Regions from separate parts of the Agrobacterium sp. SORGH_AS 787 genome, predicted to be linked through region 3. Evidence: predicted binding sites of a transcription regulator. Region 3 holds the regulator's gene; each other region holds the start of a gene.

Region 1 (5,742 bases), 750 kb from region 3:
ACGCAAACCCGACCCTTGACCAGTTACAGGTTTTCCTGACCGTCGCCGAAACCGGAAGCTTCTCAGCCGCTTCGCGCGTGCTCAACCGCGCCCAGTCGGTCGTCAGCTACACAATCGCCAATCTTGAGGCGCAGCTTGAGGTCAGCCTTTTCGAGCGCAGTGGCCGCCAGTCGAAGCTCACCGACGAGGGCCGCGCCATGCTGGAAGATGCGCGAAGGATTGTTGCCGGATTGCAGGAAATGCGATCACGCGCCAAGGGGCTGAAACAGGGCTTGGAGGCGGAAGTCTCGCTCGTTCTCAGCACCATGGTGCCTGCGGAAGCGGTGGTCGAGGTTCTGCGTGAGTTCCGCAAGGAATTCCCAACCGTGTCGCTCACCCTCAATGTCGGCGAGTTGGGTATGGTTATGGATATGGTCAGAAGCCGAAAGGCGCTGATCGGTATTGGCGGGGCAGTCTCGCAGCAGGATGACGGTCTGGTCCTCGAAAAGATCGGTCACTCCTTCATGGTGCCGGTTGTCGCCAGTGACCACGCCTTGGCAAGATTGCACCGCCCGGTGACACTCGCCGATGTCCGTGAAGAGGTGCAGATGGTGGTCATGGACATGTCGGGGCTGACCAACGGTCGCGACTTCAATGTCCTGTCCTACAAGACATGGCGGGTTAGCGACATTGCGACGAAATATCAGCTGATCAAGGGTGGTCTTGGTTGGGGTGGGCTGCCCGCATCGCTGGTCAGGACCGATATCATGAATGGCAGTCTGAAGGTGCTCGACCTCGATGCCTACGAACTCGGCGAGTATCCGCTGTATTCTTTGCGAAAGGCCGATACGCCTGCCGGTCCGGCAAGCCAGTGGCTGATCGATGGCTTTGAAAAACGCCTATCGAAATGCCCGGACAATAAGAGCTTCCTGAGCGCTGTGCGCCCGATGCCCTTGAAAGATGCCGCCGAGTAAAGGTTTCTCCCCGTTCAACAGGGAACCGAACATCAGCAGAGCTGAAAAGTGGCGGCGACAAAAATGCCGCCGCCACAACCATTAACCGAGCATCAGACGGAACTTGGCAAAGCCTTCGGCGCCATCGCCGGCGTCTTCGATCTTGGCGCCCTTCACATCCTTGGCATATTGACGGCCTTTCGGGCCGGTCTCGAAGATCGCTGTCGTGTCAGCCACCTTTGCAAAAGACCAGTTGTCATCGGCCGATGGATTGATCGTGCCCTGATTCATGATGTAGCGCACGATCACATCGCGGTTGGTATCGGGGGCGACGAAGATGATCTTGTCGCTGCCGATTGCCGGGAACTTGCCGCCACCGCTGGCGCGGTAATTGTTCGTGGCAACAACGAATTTCTGTTCCGGGTCAATCGGCTTGCCCTGGAACTGCAGATTGATGATGCGGCTGCTGTCCGGATTGACCGCCTTGCCGTCCTTGTCGAACTTCGCGGGTTTCGACACATCGATCTGATAGGTGACACCGTCGATGACATCGAAATTGTAGGATGGGAAGTCGCTGCTCAGCAGAGGCGCGTCTTTGGAGCCGGCCTTGACGGTGTTGAACATGCCGGCCGACATTTCCAGCCAGTCCTTGACCTGCGCGCCGTTGATGAGGACGGCCTGCACGGTGTTTGGATAGAGATAGAGGTCGGCGACATTCTTGATTGCAATGTCACCGGCGGGGACATCCGTGTAATAGTCGGCGCCGCCACGACCACCGGACTTGAAGGGCGCGGCTGCGGAAAGCACCGGCAAGTCCTTGTATTGGCCTTCCTTCAGCATATCCTTGATATACCAGGTCTGTGCATTGGAGACGATCTGCACGGATGGATCGTCGGCCACCAGCGCGAAGTAGGAGTAGAGCGGGGCAGAGGTCTTGCCGACCGGGCGGCGCACATAGGCAAGCGCTCCCTCGTGATCGGTCTTGACCGCCTCGATGATTTCCGGCTTGTCCTTCACATCGGCAACGATCTTGCGGTTGTCGTCGCGGTGGTAGATCGGCCGAGCCTCGGAGGTAAAGTCGACGATCTTCCAGCTTTTGCCGTCCTTTTCCAGTAGCAGGTCGATGAGGCCCATATGCGAGCCCCAGAAGCCCGCCATCACGGCAGGCTTGCCCATCAGCGTGCCCTTGACGGGATCGGCGCCTTCGATGCCATCCCAGGTCTTGGGGCCCGGGAAGACCAGATGCTGGTGACCAGTGAAGACCGCATCGATCCCTTGAACGCCTGCGAGATAAAGAGAGGCGTTTTCCATGCGCTCGCTTTGGCCCTTGCCATCGATACCGGAGTGGGAGAGCGCAATCACGATATCCGCGCCCTGTTCCTTCATCACCGGCACCCAGGCCTTGGCGGCATCGATGATGTCGCGCGTCTGCGCCTTGCCTTCGAGGTTCTTCGCATCCCACATCATGATCTGCGGCGGAACGAAGCCGATGATGCCGACCTTGATCGGGCTTGTGGCGCCAGACCCATCGCGGATCTGCTTTTCCAGTATCACGTAGGGCTTGAAGTAAAGTTCATCCTGCTTCGGATCGGACGCGAGCTGGCCCTTGGTCAAGTTGGCGCAGACATAAGGGAATTTCGCCCCGCCCAACGTGTTGAACATGAAATCGAGGCCGTAATTGAACTCGTGATTGCCGAGCGTGCCGCAATCATACCCGAGCACATTCATGGCATTGATGACAGGGTGTTTGTCGCCCGCCTTCATGCCCCGCTCATAGGCGATGTAATCGCCAAGCGGGTTGCCCTGGAGGAAGTCGCCGTTATCGACCAGCATCGAGTTGCCGGCTTCGGCGCGTATGGCATCGATCAAGGATGCCGTGCGTGCCAGACCCAACGTGTCGTTCGGCTTATCGGCGTAATAGTCATAAGGAAAAACGTGAACGTGGATATCGGTGGTTTCCATGATGCGCAGATGCGCCTGGTTGCCCTCAGCACGCGCCGCAAAAGGATGCAGCATGACGAATGCGGACGACGCCGCGATGCCGCTTAAGAGAGAACGGCGCGTGATAGGGTGAAGGCCGATAAGGGATGACATGGAAACTCCTGATCTCAAAATACGATGACCTGTCTAAGCCGGGACAAGGTAAAACGAATTGCTGAGGAGTCTACCAGCAAAATGACAGGTGTATGACGCACGCCACCCTCATGGCTGAATGAGCAAAATTTAATCTTTTGCACCAAGGCCTTGGCCGTCATCACCTCTGTCGATGCGGCACTGAAAGCAATTGTTGCGTGCCGAGCGAACGTGCACATAGGCGATGTCCGGCCTTGCAAGCAGTTCCTGTGCACGAGCGGCGATCTCAGCCGTCGGCGTCACCGCACCCGTGCCATAAACGATGCGGTCGCCCGCATCGTAACCCCGGACGATGTAGTCTGCGCTATACAGCATTGCCGGCGGAACCTGCGCGCCATCATAAGTCCCACACGCCTCGGCATGAATGAAAATCGGTCCGGTCTCGGCGTAAGGTTGCACATGGCGAAAGGGCCGGTAGGAGACAAGCAGAGCCGAATCACCCTCCCTGATCTGCCCCAGACAGGCGCGGCAGGGCAGGTCTCCGGTGGCGATCATCCGTTCAGGCACTTGGCCGTTCGAATCCGGTTTGCCAAGCCTGATGGCCTCGACATGCTGCTGGGGCAATGCGGTGAATATGATGGTGGTCATGGCGGATCCTCGCTGAGTTGCTTCTTTGTCGCTATGGCTGCCAAACAATCGTCTATCCACCCGTTTCTTGTCGTTAAGCGAAACCAACCCATTGCGTGGACCGTTCTCTTTAGCGATCTATGCTGCGTCCTCGTTCTGGAAAGTTGACGTCAATGCTGCGCAGGTTTCGAACCGTTCTTTCGGTCGCTCTTTTATGTTCTGCCATGCCGGCTGCACAGGCGCAGGTTGCACCTACGCTTGACGATCTTTCCGACGACCAGCTGCAGCAGACGGTCAATTTCGTCATCGGCAACGCGGTGTTTGGCCTCTATCATGAAGCGGCCAAGATGCTGATCTCCGATTTCGGCCTTCCCGATGCGGGGGAAGGTAAGAACACCGCCGACGAGCTTGCCGCGACCATCATGTTGGAAGGCAATCAGGAGTGGCTGGACACGGCCATCGTCAATGCGACCGATAGCTGGTACCTCGCGCGCGGTGCCGGGGAGCTTCCCGAGCACGATGCGCCGCTCTATACGATTATCGTCCCGAACGTCGCCCGCGACCACCAGATGGCGTGCCTTATGGTTGGCAAGGATAACGAAGGCTATGGCGATCTCGCGGAAATGATGGGGCTGCCAAAGGATAAGTGGAAGGCCTGCGAAGTGGCCTATCCGCAGACCGTGGCGCGCTGGAACGACTTGCTTAAGCCATATGTAAAGCCGCCGGGCACGACGAAATTCGTGATCAACTATGAGCCCGCACGCGACCCCTTTCTCGACATCTATGCAACGATGGTGAAGGAGTCGAAAGTGCTGGACCTGATCGCCCACGGTTTCAGCGCCTACAAGCTGAAGGGCGAGGTGAAATTGACAGCCAGAAGCTGCGGCCGGCCCGATGCCTATTGGTCTGAAGAACGCCGCGAAATCACCTATTGCTACGAACTTGCCAAATTCCACGGCGAGCTGATCGCAGCCCATCTTCTCGCGACGAACGGCAATCGCGGTGACGCACCTGCGAAGGAAATCCCGACCGCTGTCAAACTCGGTCAGGAACTTTAAGCACTGTCACTCAACCGCCTACAGTGACGTGATAATCGCAGGCTGGATGGATCCACTCTCGATACAGGAGGGGGGGATGCCAGCCGGGCGCTCAGCCGCGCCGCGAAATCTCCAGATACTCGCTGTCGGTCAGTGGCTCTACCCAAGCCTCATAGGTACTGACAGGTGAGAAGCCCATCATCTGATAGAGCTGCAACGCCCGTGGATGGTCCAGCGTATTGGTGGAGACGGTGACCTTCTTCGGATTATCCTGCCAGATTGAATAGAGCGCCTGGAGCAGGAACCATTTGCCGACGCCGGCGCCGATCGCTTCTTCCATGAGACCGAAGTATGAAAGTTCGGTCACCTCGTCACTGGTTCTGTTGAACTCGAAGAAGCCAGCAGGCGAACCGTTGAGATAGAGAACCGTGACGCAGTTCTTAGGGTCATGCAGCACAGCGGAAAGTTCGGCATCGCTCATGCGCATGCGCTTCTGCCAGTGCCAGCGCTTGCCGACCCGCCAGTAGAGGTAGCGATAGAAATGCAGCGGGATGTTGTGCGTGCGCATGATCGCCGTCTGGATATTGACCGGCACGGGAAGGCTGACCTTCGGTGCGGATGTCATCTCCAACTGTGTGACATGGGCCTTCAGCGGACCGTAGGTGACAGTGGGCAGAGGCTCTGCAGGGCCTGTAACGACCGGCGTATCCTGCTTCGATCCCCATTCCGACCATGACCCGTCATAAAGCGAGTTGTCCGAATGACCGAGCGATTCCAATGCCAGTGTCACAACGGCGGCGGTGACGCCCGAGCCACAGCTGGTAACGACTGGCTTGGAAAGATCGATGCCAGCTTCGGCAATCATCTTGCGGATCGTCGGCAGATCCTTGAAGTGGCCGTTTTCCGAAAAGGCGGTGGCAGGCAGACTGCGGGCACCGGGCATATGGCCGGAACGCATGCCGGCGCGAGGCTCGGCCTCGTCGCCGGTGAAGCGGCCTGCGCCTCTGGCGTCCGCCACCTGCTTTTCGCCCTTATCGACGACAGCGCGCATATCTGAGAATGAGGTGACACGG
Region 2 (5,742 bases), 930 kb from region 3:
TGTCCGCCAGCCGGGCGCCCACTGTGGATTCCTTGGAAAACTCGGCATTCGTATCGGTGGAAATCAGTTGCTTCTGATGCGCCACCTCAAGAATCCGCTTTTCGACCTCACCGATCTGTCGGGAGGATCGCTTGAAATGGGACAGGACGTAATCTGGAATGGCAGGCATGATTCATCTCCGGCAAGGCGTTGGCTGGAGATAAACGCAAGGGGCCTGCAAGTTCAAACGAAATTGCGGCCCGGAAGGCGCGTTAACCGGATGGCGTGGTTTCGTGGATCCAGTTGAAGCCGGGAAAGAATCGCTCTTTGCCGAATTGATCGCCAAACATCATGTCGAACTGCAGCTGGCGATACTCGCTCAGCGCCGATGGCACAGTCGCGGGCGCGATCGACCAGTCAGGCACGGCGGATCCGTTTCGCTCCATCAGCATATGGCGGTCGATGACGGAATAGGACGCATGCACCTTGCCCAAGACGCCGGTGTAGAAGGGATCGTCAAAACCCGCAGTCTTGAGGATGTGATAGGGCAATAGCGAGGGGCTGATCGTGCCGATCCGGTTTTGCAATCCGGCTTTGGAAGACCAGACAACCAGAGGCGTTTCATGCTCTTTCTTCATTGTGACAAGCGGTGCACGGCGTGTCGCCACCATGCCCGGCATGTAGCCGCTCTCAACGAAGGCCTGGCCAAGTGGTGGCAGATGATCGCCAAAAAGCACGATGACGGTTTCTCTCTCACGACCCTTGGCCCATGCAATGAGCTTTGCAAAGCTGTTGTCGGCTTCCGAGACCCCCTGCGCATAGGTGGCAAGCGCATCACGGGCATTGTCTGAGAGGTCACCGCTGACGGAGACGGCTTTTTCAGCGTAGCGGTTCGCTTCATAGGGGCCATGTCCCTGAAGCGTGACGGCAAAAAGAAACTGCGGCTTTTCGGCAGCATCCACCGTCTGGATGATTTCATTCGTCAGCGCTTCATCCGATGCGAAGGCGCCACGCTTTTCCATTGGCGGCAAGGTTTCTTCGGAGCGGAATTCTTCGAAGCCGAAATGCTTGTAGACCTCGCGACGATTCCAGAACCATTCCTGGAAGGGATGGACGGCAATGGCGGAGTAGCCCTCCGAGCGAAAGAAGGTCGCAAGCGAGGGAACAGGGCGGCGTACATATTGCTGATAGGGAATGCTGCCATAGGGCAGGAAGGCATTGCTGAAGCCGGTCAGCGCTTCGAATTCCACATTGGCCGTCATGCCGCCAAACTCAGGCGAAAACACATGGCCTGACTGCATGGCGCGGATGCGCGGCATCGGATCTTTCGAGAGCGTGACGTTCTCCAAGCGTGTCGGATCCCAAAGCGACTCGCTCATGATCATAATGACATCGGGACGCTTGCTATGATTGACGGCGAAGGCGGAACTGTCGGACGCAATGTCCGCGATCGCCGCTTCGCCATAGCCATAGGGTGCCGTCACTTTCGCCATCGGAATATTGAAGGCGAAGGCCATGATGAAGCCGTTGTGACGATAGTTTTCCTTTTGATCCCACATCATCGGAATGATGTTGAGGCGATCCCTGATCCAGGAATAGCTTGAATATTCCATCATCGAGCCAAAGCCGACGAAGAGCGGAACGGCAAGCGCCAGCCGCCACATCCTTGCCTTGAAGGGCATGACCGGCATGGCATGACGCGAAAGACGCCACAGCATCACGATGCCAAAGGCGGCAAGGGCAAGCGCTGCTGCGAGCGCTATCGCAGTCAACGGTTGGGCTCTCAGCATGGCGGGCAAGAGCTGGAGAATCTGGCGCCCGAACAGCAGATCGGAAGGATAGAGCGGATCGGAGAGGTAAAGTTGCTTTTGGCTGGAAATGAACGCCGGGAGGATGAGCAGCGGAACGGCAACCAGAAGCGACTGATAATGACGCCCAAAGAGTGCGTCGAGCGCCATCAGTCCGACAACGACCGTAACGATCGTCGTGAGGCCAGGCCGTGCGGGCGACAACAGAAACGAGCCGACATCGTGCAACGTGCCGCGTGCGATCCACTCCATACAGACGACCAGGAGAACCGCTGCGAGAACGAGATTGATCAGCGTTTGGGCATCATTTGCAAAGCGGGCAGGGGAGCGTGTCCAGGGTTTTGAAAGGACGAGCTTCATCCTTTCGGCAACCGTTGTTTTGGGCACCGATTTCGTCAAGTTGTACTCCGGCAGTCATGACGACAGGTGTGAATCACCTGTCATATAAGCGTCATCTAACTGTCACATACGTGCAATGAACGCGACATGAACTATGCAAAATTCACAGGTCTCAAAGATAACCATCGCGTGAGCCATCGATATTGCGCAGGCGTTCCGAAACCGTCTTGACTGGTCGTTGTTTTGCAACAGTTTTATCCGGCGCGTTGCAGAGTAAGAGCCGGCGCGATAATGAGGAAGGCATGAGCACAGAACAGACCATTCCCCACACGTTCCGGATCGCGGTCGGACAATTCAACCCGACCGTCGGAGATGTCGCAGGCAACCTTGCCAAAGCGCGCGAGGCAAGAGCGGATGCGGCGGCCCAGGGCGCCGACCTTCTTTTGCTGACGGAGCTTTTCATCTCCGGCTATCCGCCGGAGGATCTGGTTCTCAAACCGGCATTTCTAAAAGCCTGCCTCAAGGCGGTGGAAGATCTCGCGGCAGACACAGCCGATGGCGGGCCGGGCGTCATTATCGGTTTCCCGCGACAGGGAGAAAAGGGCAGGCATAATTCCGTTGCTCTGCTGGATGGCGGAAAGATCGTCGCGCTGCGCGACAAGGTGGATCTGCCGAATTACGGCGAGTTTGATGAGAAGCGAGTCTTCAGCGAAGGCTCGATTTCCGGCCCCTATAATTTCAGGGGCATTCGCATCGGCATTCCGATCTGCGAGGAGATCTGGAACGATTTCGGCGTCTGCGAGACACTGGCGGAGGCTGGCGCCGAGATATTGCTGGTGCCAAATGGCTCACCCTATTATCGCGGCAAGGTCGATGTCCGTCATCAGGTCGCACTCCGCCAGGTCATTGAAAGCGGTCTGCCTCTGGTCTTCGTCAATCAGCTAGGCGGTCAAGATGAGCTGGTGTTCGACGGTGCGAGCTTCGGTTTCAATGCCGACAAGACGCTGGCTTTCCAAATGAGCCAATTCGAAGCAACGCTGGCAGTCACCGACTGGAAACGCACGGAGAATGGCTGGCACTGCAGCCACGGTCCGGTGTCGCATATTCCAGAGGGTGAGGAGGCCGATTATCGCGCCTGCATGCTGGGCTTCCGCGATTACGTCAACAAGAACGGCTTCAAGAGCGTCGTTCTCGGCCTTTCCGGCGGTATCGACTCGGCCATCTGCGCCGCGATCGCGGTCGATGCGCTGGGCGAGGAGCGGGTGCGCTGTATCATGCTGCCCTACCGCTACACCTCGGAAGAATCGCTGAAGGATGCTGCCGATTGCGCCAAGGCGCTTGGCTGCCGTTATGATATCGTTCCGATTGCCGAACCTGTCGATGGCTTCATGTCGGCACTGTCGGATTTGTTCGAAGGAACGGAAGAGGGCATCACCGAGGAGAACCTGCAAAGCCGCGCGCGCGGTACGATCCTGATGGGCGTATCCAACAAGTTCGGCTCGATGGTCGTGACGACCGGCAACAAATCGGAGATGTCCGTCGGCTATGCGACGCTCTACGGTGACATGAATGGCGGCTTCAACCCGATCAAGGACCTCTATAAGATGCAGGTCTATGCCATCTCAAGATGGCGCAACGCCCACGTGCCGCCTGGCGCGCTTGGGCCTTCGGGCGAAGTCATCCCGGCCAACATCATTTCCAAGGCACCCTCTGCCGAGTTGCGTCCCAACCAAACCGACCAGGACTCGCTGCCACCCTATCCGGTTCTCGACGATATTCTCGAGTGCCTGGTGGAGCAGGAAATGTCCGTCGATGAGATCGTGGCCCGCGGTCACGATCTCGCGACGGTCCACCGCATCGAGCATCTGCTCTATCTCGCCGAATATAAGCGCCGCCAGTCTGCGCCAGGCGTGAAGATCACCAAGAAAAACTTCGGTCGCGATCGCCGGTATCCGATCACCAATCGGTTCCGCGACAGGTAACTCCGACTGGTCCAAGGGCAATCGCAACGGGAGGAACGATGCGAAGTTCAGTCGAGATATTCAATGTCCGCACCCGCGAGAACCGCGTGGTCTGGCAGACGGAAAAGCTGTTCGAAGCCCCGAACTGGTCTCCGGACGGGCAGTATCTGTTGCTGAACAGCGATGGAGCTCTCTACCGTCTGTTTCTTGCCGGAGACATCTCCGTCGATAAGGTAGACACTGGCTTTGCCGTCCAGTGCAACAACGACCACGGCGTCTCGCCGGACGGTTCTGTTTATGCCATTTCCGATAAGGTCGAATTCGGCAAAAGCGCCATCTATCTTCTTCCATCCATCGGCGGCACGCCGAAACTGATGACGCGGAACCTGCCGTCCTACTGGCATGGCTGGGCGCCGGATGGCAAAAGCTTCGCCTATTGCGGGATCAGGGATCAGGTTTTCGATATCTATGCCATGGACATCGAGACCGGCACCGAAATACGCCTGACCCATGGCGAGGGGCGAAATGACGGCCCGGATTATTCAGCCGATGGTCAGTGGATCTACTTCAACTCCAGCCGCACCGGGCAGATGCAGATTTGGCGGGTGAGGCCGGACGGATCGGATGTGGAGCGCATCACCGATAGCCCATATGGCGACTGGTTTCCGCATCCCTCGCCCAAGGGAGACAAGGTCGTTTTCATTTCCTATGACGGCGACGTCTTTGACCATCCGCGTGATCTCGATGTTCGCGTGCGACTGATGGATACCGATGGTGGCAACGTCGAAACGCTCTTCGGTCTCTTCGGCGGGCAGGGGACAATGAACTCACCCAACTGGTCAGCGGACGGTGACGAATTCGCCTATGTGCGATATTTTCCGGTTGGATAGACGTAGCGCGCTTGCCTTCCGATCGGCAATTGCCCATACGCAACGTCGTCAGGTGCCTGCTTTGGCAGGAGAATCGGGAATGCGGTGCAAGACCGCAACGTGCCCAACGCTGTAAGGCGGATGCCTGTTGCCATAAGCCACTGAGCAATCGGGAAGGCGGTAACGGGCAGAAGAAGCCAAGTCAGAAGACCGGCCTGACACGATAGACCAGTCCGCGCGGACGGCGGCAGGTTGTGAGGAAGAACGGTGTGCAGTGCCCCGATTGGCACGCTCATGCGGTTTCTTCTGCATTGTTGGGGATTGACGATGCGACCTGATGATACCCGGCACGGCCTGATGCCGGCCTTGGAATTTGCTGAAGACGAAAAGGCTGCGGTCTACCGCGCCATCGAGACACGTCGCGATGTCCGCAACGAGTTTCTGCCGAACCCGCTCTCGGATGAGCTGATCAACAAGCTGCTTTCCGCAGCCCACGCCGCGCCCTCGGTGGGCTTTATGCAGCCGTGGAATTTTACCCTCGTCAGCGATACAGACATCAAAGATGCCGCATGGCAGGCTTTCAGCCGCGCCAATGAGGAAGCCGCTTTGATGTTCGCGGACGAAAAGCAGGCCCTCTATCGAAGCCTCAAGCTGGAGGGCATCAGAAAGGCGCCGCTCTCCATCTGCGTCACCTGCGACACCACAAGAGGTGGCGATGTCGTGTTGGGGCGAACGCACAATCCGCGTATGGATGTCTACTCCACCGTCTGCGCTGTGCAGAACCTC
Region 3 (5,742 bases):
GGCGAGAAGCGCGCCCTTTACGATGTGAACCTCAACGTTCGCGAGAACACGGTGACGGCTCTTATCGGCCCGTCGGGCTGCGGCAAGTCCACCTTCCTGCGCACGCTGAACCGCATGAACGACACGATCGACGGCTGCCGCGTGACCGGTCAGATCACGCTTGACGGTGAAGACATCTACGATCCTGCAATCGATGTGGTCGAGCTTCGCGCCCGTGTGGGCATGGTGTTCCAGAAGCCGAACCCGTTTCCGAAGTCGATCTATGAAAACATCGCCTATGGCCCGCGCATTCACGGTCTTGCCCGCAACAAGGCGGATATGGACCAGATCGTCGAGTCCAGCCTGCAAAAGGCGGGTCTCTGGAACGAGGCCAAGGATCGTCTGCACGAATCCGGCACCGGCCTTTCCGGTGGCCAGCAGCAGCGCCTGTGCATCGCGCGCGCCGTCGCCGTCTCGCCGGAAGTCATCCTTATGGATGAGCCATGCTCTGCGCTCGACCCGATCGCGACCGCCAAGGTGGAAGAACTGATCCACGAGCTTCGCGCCAACTACACCATCGTCATCGTGACCCACTCGATGCAGCAGGCCGCTCGCGTTTCACAGCGCACCGCCATGTTCCACCTCGGCCACCTTGTTGAGGAGAACGATACGGACAAGATGTTCACCAACCCGGATGATCAGCGCACCCAGGACTACATTATGGGCCGGTTCGGCTGATCCTGCTGTCGCTTGCGCATCACACTGCGCCCGTCGCTCGAGCCGTTGAGAAGGCTTGCGACAGGGCGTCTCGAAACTGGAGACCACGAACATGCCGACACATTCCCACATCATGTCAGCCTATGACGAGGAGCTGAAGTTCCTCAGCCGCCGGATCGCCGAAATGGGCGGGTTGGCCGAGCAGATGTGCGCCGATGCCGTGCGCGCGCTCGTCAATTCCGATGCGGCGCTGGCGCAGAAAGTCATCTCGGACGATACGATCCTCGATCACGCCGAGCGTGAAATCGGCGACAAGGCGATCGTCACCATCGCCAAGCGCCAGCCGATGGCAGCAGACCTTCGTGAAATCATCGGGTCGTTGCGCATTGCCGCGGACCTCGAGCGTGTCGGCGATCTCGGCAAAAACACCGCCAAGCGTGTGATTGCGGTTGCTGGCACAGGCGTTCCGCGCAAGCTGGCGCGCGGCCTTGAGCATCTGTCGGAACTGGCGCTGGTGCAGTTGAAGGAAGTGCTGGACGTCTACTCCACGCGCTCGGCGGAAAAGGCCCAGGCCATCCGCGAGCGCGACGAGGAAATCGACGCCATGTACACCTCGCTGTTCCGCGAGCTTCTGACCTACATGATGGAAGATCCACGCAACATCACCACCTGCACGCATCTTCTGTTCTGCGCCAAGAACATCGAGCGCGTCGGCGACCACGCCACCAACATTGCCGAGACCATCTACTACATGACCACCGGCAGCCAGCCGGCGGGTGAGCGTCCGAAGGACGATAGTTCCAACACGCTCGGCGCTGTGACCGAGTAAGCGACAGATAGGATCTGGAGCCATGGTGCCGAAAATCGCCGTTGTCGAAGATGAGGAGGCGCTGAGCGTCCTCCTCCGTTACAATCTCGAATCCGAAGGCTATGATGTCGACACCATTCCGCGTGGCGACGAGGCCGAAATCCGCCTTCAGGAGCGCACGCCGGATCTTCTGATCCTCGACTGGATGTTGCCTGGCGTCTCCGGCATCGAGCTTTGCCGCCGCCTGCGCATGCGTCCGGAGACAGAGCGTTTGCCGATCATCATGCTGACGGCTCGTGGCGAGGAAAGCGAACGGGTTCGGGGCTTGGCAACGGGCGCGGACGACTATGTCGTCAAGCCCTTCTCGACACCGGAGTTGATGGCACGCGTCAAGGCGATGCTGCGCCGCGCCAAGCCAGAGGTTCTGTCCTCCGTGCTGAAATGCGGCGATATCGAACTCGACCGCGAGACGCACCGCGTTCACCGCAAGAGCCGCGAAGTCCGTCTTGGACCAACCGAATTCCGCCTGCTGGAGTTCCTCATGACCTCGCCCGGCCGTGTGTTCTCCCGTTCCCAGCTTCTCGATGGCGTCTGGGGACACGATATCTATGTGGATGAACGCACGGTGGACGTTCATGTCGGCCGCCTGCGTAAGGCGCTGAATTTCTCCAGCATGCAGGATGTCATCCGCACCGTTCGCGGCGCGGGCTATTCCATGGAAGCTTGATCGTCTCGGGGCGCTTAACCCGATGGTGAAGTGCACCGATCCTGTGGCGCCGGACTTGCTGGCGTCACATGAATGATGACGGGATGGGATATCGCGCGGCGTCTATCTCGTCCTGCGACAGCGGGCTGTGTCTCAGCACGTCCAGATAGTTGGCCATGGTTCGGGTGCCGTAGCTGTCTTTGATGGCGCTCAGCGCGAGTAGTCATTCGATCCAGAGAAACAGCGGGCTGTGCTTTCCCGAAACTCCAGCTCGCGGTCGCGCACCAACTCGCCTGCAACGATGGATATCAACTGGAACGCGGCATCGTCCATGTCCGTGGCTTCACGACGCCAATACTCTTCCCCGCGCTCCTCGCAAATCAGTCAGTAGCGTCCGCGTCGGCATTCGACATAGACGGTTGCGTCTCCGCACCGGCGACGCGGGATCGGCGGGAATGGCGTGTCGACGGCTTTTGCCCACAGTGTCGAGATATAGTCGTCCAGCATATCGATCGCATCCATGACGATAGTCTGGGCACAATCGCTGCTGCGGGCAAGTTTTGATTATTTGAGGATGGGGGAGACGGGCCAACAAAAAAAGCGGACCGAAGCCCGCTTTCTGTAATCGCTATGAGAGACCTTACGCCTTACGGCGTTCGCTCACCGGCTGATAAGCCATTTTCGCGTGGAACTTGCAGTAGGGCGAAGCTTCGGACGCTTCGCAGCCGCAGAAATGGAAGTCGTCCTTAAGCGGGTCGCCGACAGGCCACTTGCAGGTGCGCTCGGTCAATTCCGTCAGCGTCAGGCGACGCGAAATCGGAATAACAACGTTGTTGGAAGAGCGGGCATATTCCATGGGCTCGACCGTGTCGATGTCCATATCTTCCTTGAAAGCCAGCGCACCCGTGTTACGGGCAGGTGCCGGACGGTTCGTCGCAGCGCGGGCTGGAGCCGCATAGCTCGCCGGACGCGGCGCTGCCGCCGGACGCTTGGCTGCTGGGCGCGATGTGGCGACCGTGCCACCGGCCTTGGCGCGACCCGGCAGGTTGAGGCGGTGAACCTTGCCGATGACGGCATTGCGGCTCACACCGCCTAGTTGTGCTGCGATCTGGCTTGCGCTAAGCCCTTCGGACCATAATCTCTTGAGCTTTTCTACGCGTTCGTCCGTCCAGTTCATGCCGCTTCTCCGCTCGTCGCGTTGTTCTCGGGCAGAATCCACCCACGATGCCGTGGAGTGAACCACGCGCAGGCCATTCGCCAGATTGTAGGTGACTAGTTCCGCCGCATTGCAGTCTAGTAATTGACGGTTAACCTAATCGTCGGTTGACTCCGTGACAAGAGTCGCGGGAATCATCTGGAATCGATTTTCCGGTTTTCCCCAACTTGCTTCCCCTGTGAGTCAGAAAGGCAACAGTTGGTGGCTGCGCGCAACGCGCCTACCAGAGCTTGAGACGAGCCGAAAGTGCCGAGATTTGTTGACATTAGGCGGGGAAGTGACAATAGTGCGCTGGCAATGAAGACAGCATGCAAGCCGCCGCGAGGCGGCATTTTTGATTTTCAGGGCAGGGATAACCCGATAGCCCTATTGACAGTCGTCTGTCCCGACTTGACGTAAGGAGTGATGTCGCCATGGCCGAAGCTGCCCCCAAATCCGGGCCGTTGTTCGATACGTTTTCCAGAGCCCCCCTGCGCTTCGAACGAGGCGAGGGCGTTTGGCTGATCACGGAAAGCGGCGAGCGATATCTCGATTTCGGTGCGGGCGTTGCCGTGACCTCCGTCGGCCACAGCCATCCCCATATGGTTGAGTCCTTAAAGGCGCAGGTGGAAAAGGTCTGGCACCTGTCCAACCTCTATGAGGTTGCAGGTCAGGAAGTGCTGGCAAAGCGTCTGACGGATGCGACATTCGCCGACAAGGTGTTCTTCACCAACTCCGGTGCGGAAGCGCTGGAATGCGCCATCAAGACGGCACGCCGTTATCAGTACACCCACGGCCATCCGGAAAAATTCCGCATCATCACCTTCGAAGGAGCGTTCCATGGCCGCACGCTCGCCACCATCGCGGCTGGCGGCCAGGCGAAATATCTGGAGGGCTTCGGCCCAAAGGTCGAAGGCTTCGACCAGGTGCCATTCGGCGATCTTGAAGCACTGAAAGCTGCCATCGTGCCGGAAACGGCTGCACTCCTGATCGAACCGATCCAGGGCGAAGGCGGTATCCGTGTCGTTCAGCCCGAGTTCCTGCGTGCGCTTCGGGCGCTCTGTGAAGAGCATGGCCTGTTGTTGATCTTCGACGAAGTGCAGACCGGTGTGGGTCGTACGGGCAAGTTCTTTGCCTATGAGCGCTCGGGTGTCGCGCCTGACATCATGGCCGTTGCCAAAGGCATTGGCGGCGGCTTTCCCTTCGGCGCATGCCTTGCAACGGCGGAAGCCGCTTCCGGCATGACCGCAGGCTCGCACGGCACGACCTATGGCGGCAATCCGCTGGCCATGGCCGCCGGCAATGCCGTGTTGGACATTGTTCTCGCCGATGGCTTCATCGAGCATGTGCGCGATGTCGCGCTGATCTTCCGCCAGGGGCTGGCGTCGCTGAAGGATCGCTATCCCGATGTGATCGAGGAAATCCGTGGCGAAGGTTTGCTGCTTGGCATCAAGGCGCGGGTTCCATCCGGCGATCTGCTTCAGGCGATGCGTGCGGAGCATCTTCTTGGCGTTCCGGCGGGCGATAACGTCATCCGTCTGCTGCCGCCGCTCGTGGTTACGGCTGAAGAAGCGCGTGACGGGCTTGCGCGCATCGAGAAGGCCGCAGAAGCACTCACCACCAAACTGGCAAAGAGCGCCTGACACGGGGCGCATTGAGGGCCGGCGTAAAGGGTGGCCCGCATTGATGGGACTAAATTAAATGGCAAAGCATTTCCTTGACCTTTCGGCCGTCGGTTCGGAAGACCTGCGGCTCATTCTTGAAGACGCCAAGAGCCGCAAGATCGCGACAAAGAACGGAACGGCAGAACAGCCGCTGGCCGGCAAGATGCTGGCGATGATCTTTGAAAAGCCATCGACGCGCACCCGCGTGTCCTTCGATGTCGGCATGCGCCAGCTTGGCGGTGAAACGCTGTTTCTCTCCGGCACCGAAATGCAGCTCGGCCGGGCCGAAACCATTGGCGATACCGCCAAGGTGCTGTCGCGCTATGTCGATGCCATCATGATCCGCACCACCGACCACTCGCGTCTGCTGGAGCTTGCCGAACACGCCACTGTTCCGGTCATCAATGGCCTGACGGACGAGACGCATCCTTGCCAAATCATGGCCGATATCATGACCTTCGAAGAGCATCGTGGCCCAGTGAAGGGCAAGACCATTGCCTGGACGGGCGACGGCAACAACGTGTTGCATTCGCTGGTCGAAGGCTCTGCCCGCTTCGGCTACAAGATGAACATGGCTGTGCCGATGGGCTCGGAGCCTTTAGACAAGTACCTCAATTGGGCGCGCAACAATGGTGGCGAGGTCATGCTTTGCCATGATGCCGAGCGCGCTGTC

The links. Region 3 encodes PhoB, which activates phosphate uptake and scavenging genes when phosphate is short. Its sites were predicted from a motif close to TGTCATNNANCTGTCAT; they were not measured.
Region 1: a site for PhoB is predicted at 3,108-3,124, ahead of QE435_RS19245 (bifunctional 2',3'-cyclic-nucleotide 2'-phosphodiesterase/3'-nucleotidase). Genes of this name have one in related genera too.
Region 2: a site for PhoB is predicted at 2,226-2,242, ahead of QE435_RS20190 (LTA synthase family protein). Genes of this name have one in related genera too.

Annotation. Positions count from the first base shown of each region.
Region 1 covers NZ_JAUTBG010000002.1:2,065,401-2,071,142, forward strand. The annotation lists gene QE435_RS19240 (LysR family transcriptional regulator) at 1-953, shown strand, start outside; gene QE435_RS19245 (bifunctional 2',3'-cyclic-nucleotide 2'-phosphodiesterase/3'-nucleotidase) at 1,035-3,026, opposite strand; gene QE435_RS19250 (DUF1203 domain-containing protein) at 3,156-3,653, opposite strand; gene QE435_RS19255 (DUF4344 domain-containing metallopeptidase) at 3,806-4,690, shown strand; gene sseA (3-mercaptopyruvate sulfurtransferase) at 4,782-5,742, opposite strand, start outside.
Region 2 covers NZ_JAUTBG010000002.1:2,248,063-2,253,804, forward strand. The annotation lists gene QE435_RS20185 (DUF1003 domain-containing protein) at 1-169, opposite strand, end outside; gene QE435_RS20190 (LTA synthase family protein) at 252-2,147, opposite strand; gene QE435_RS20195 (NAD+ synthase) at 2,429-4,108, shown strand; gene QE435_RS20200 (TolB family protein) at 4,147-4,977, shown strand; cobalamin riboswitch at 5,011-5,190, shown strand; gene bluB (5,6-dimethylbenzimidazole synthase) at 5,284-5,742, shown strand, end outside.
Region 3 covers NZ_JAUTBG010000002.1:1,318,213-1,323,954, forward strand. The annotation lists gene pstB (phosphate ABC transporter ATP-binding protein PstB) at 1-717, shown strand, start outside; gene phoU (phosphate signaling complex protein PhoU) at 809-1,525, shown strand; gene phoB (phosphate regulon transcriptional regulator PhoB) at 1,548-2,231, shown strand; gene QE435_RS15655 (hypothetical protein) at 2,421-2,543, opposite strand; gene QE435_RS15660 (hypothetical protein) at 2,595-2,732, opposite strand; gene QE435_RS15665 (GcrA family cell cycle regulator) at 2,851-3,387, opposite strand; gene QE435_RS15670 (aspartate aminotransferase family protein) at 3,840-5,048, shown strand; gene argF (ornithine carbamoyltransferase) at 5,107-5,742, shown strand, end outside.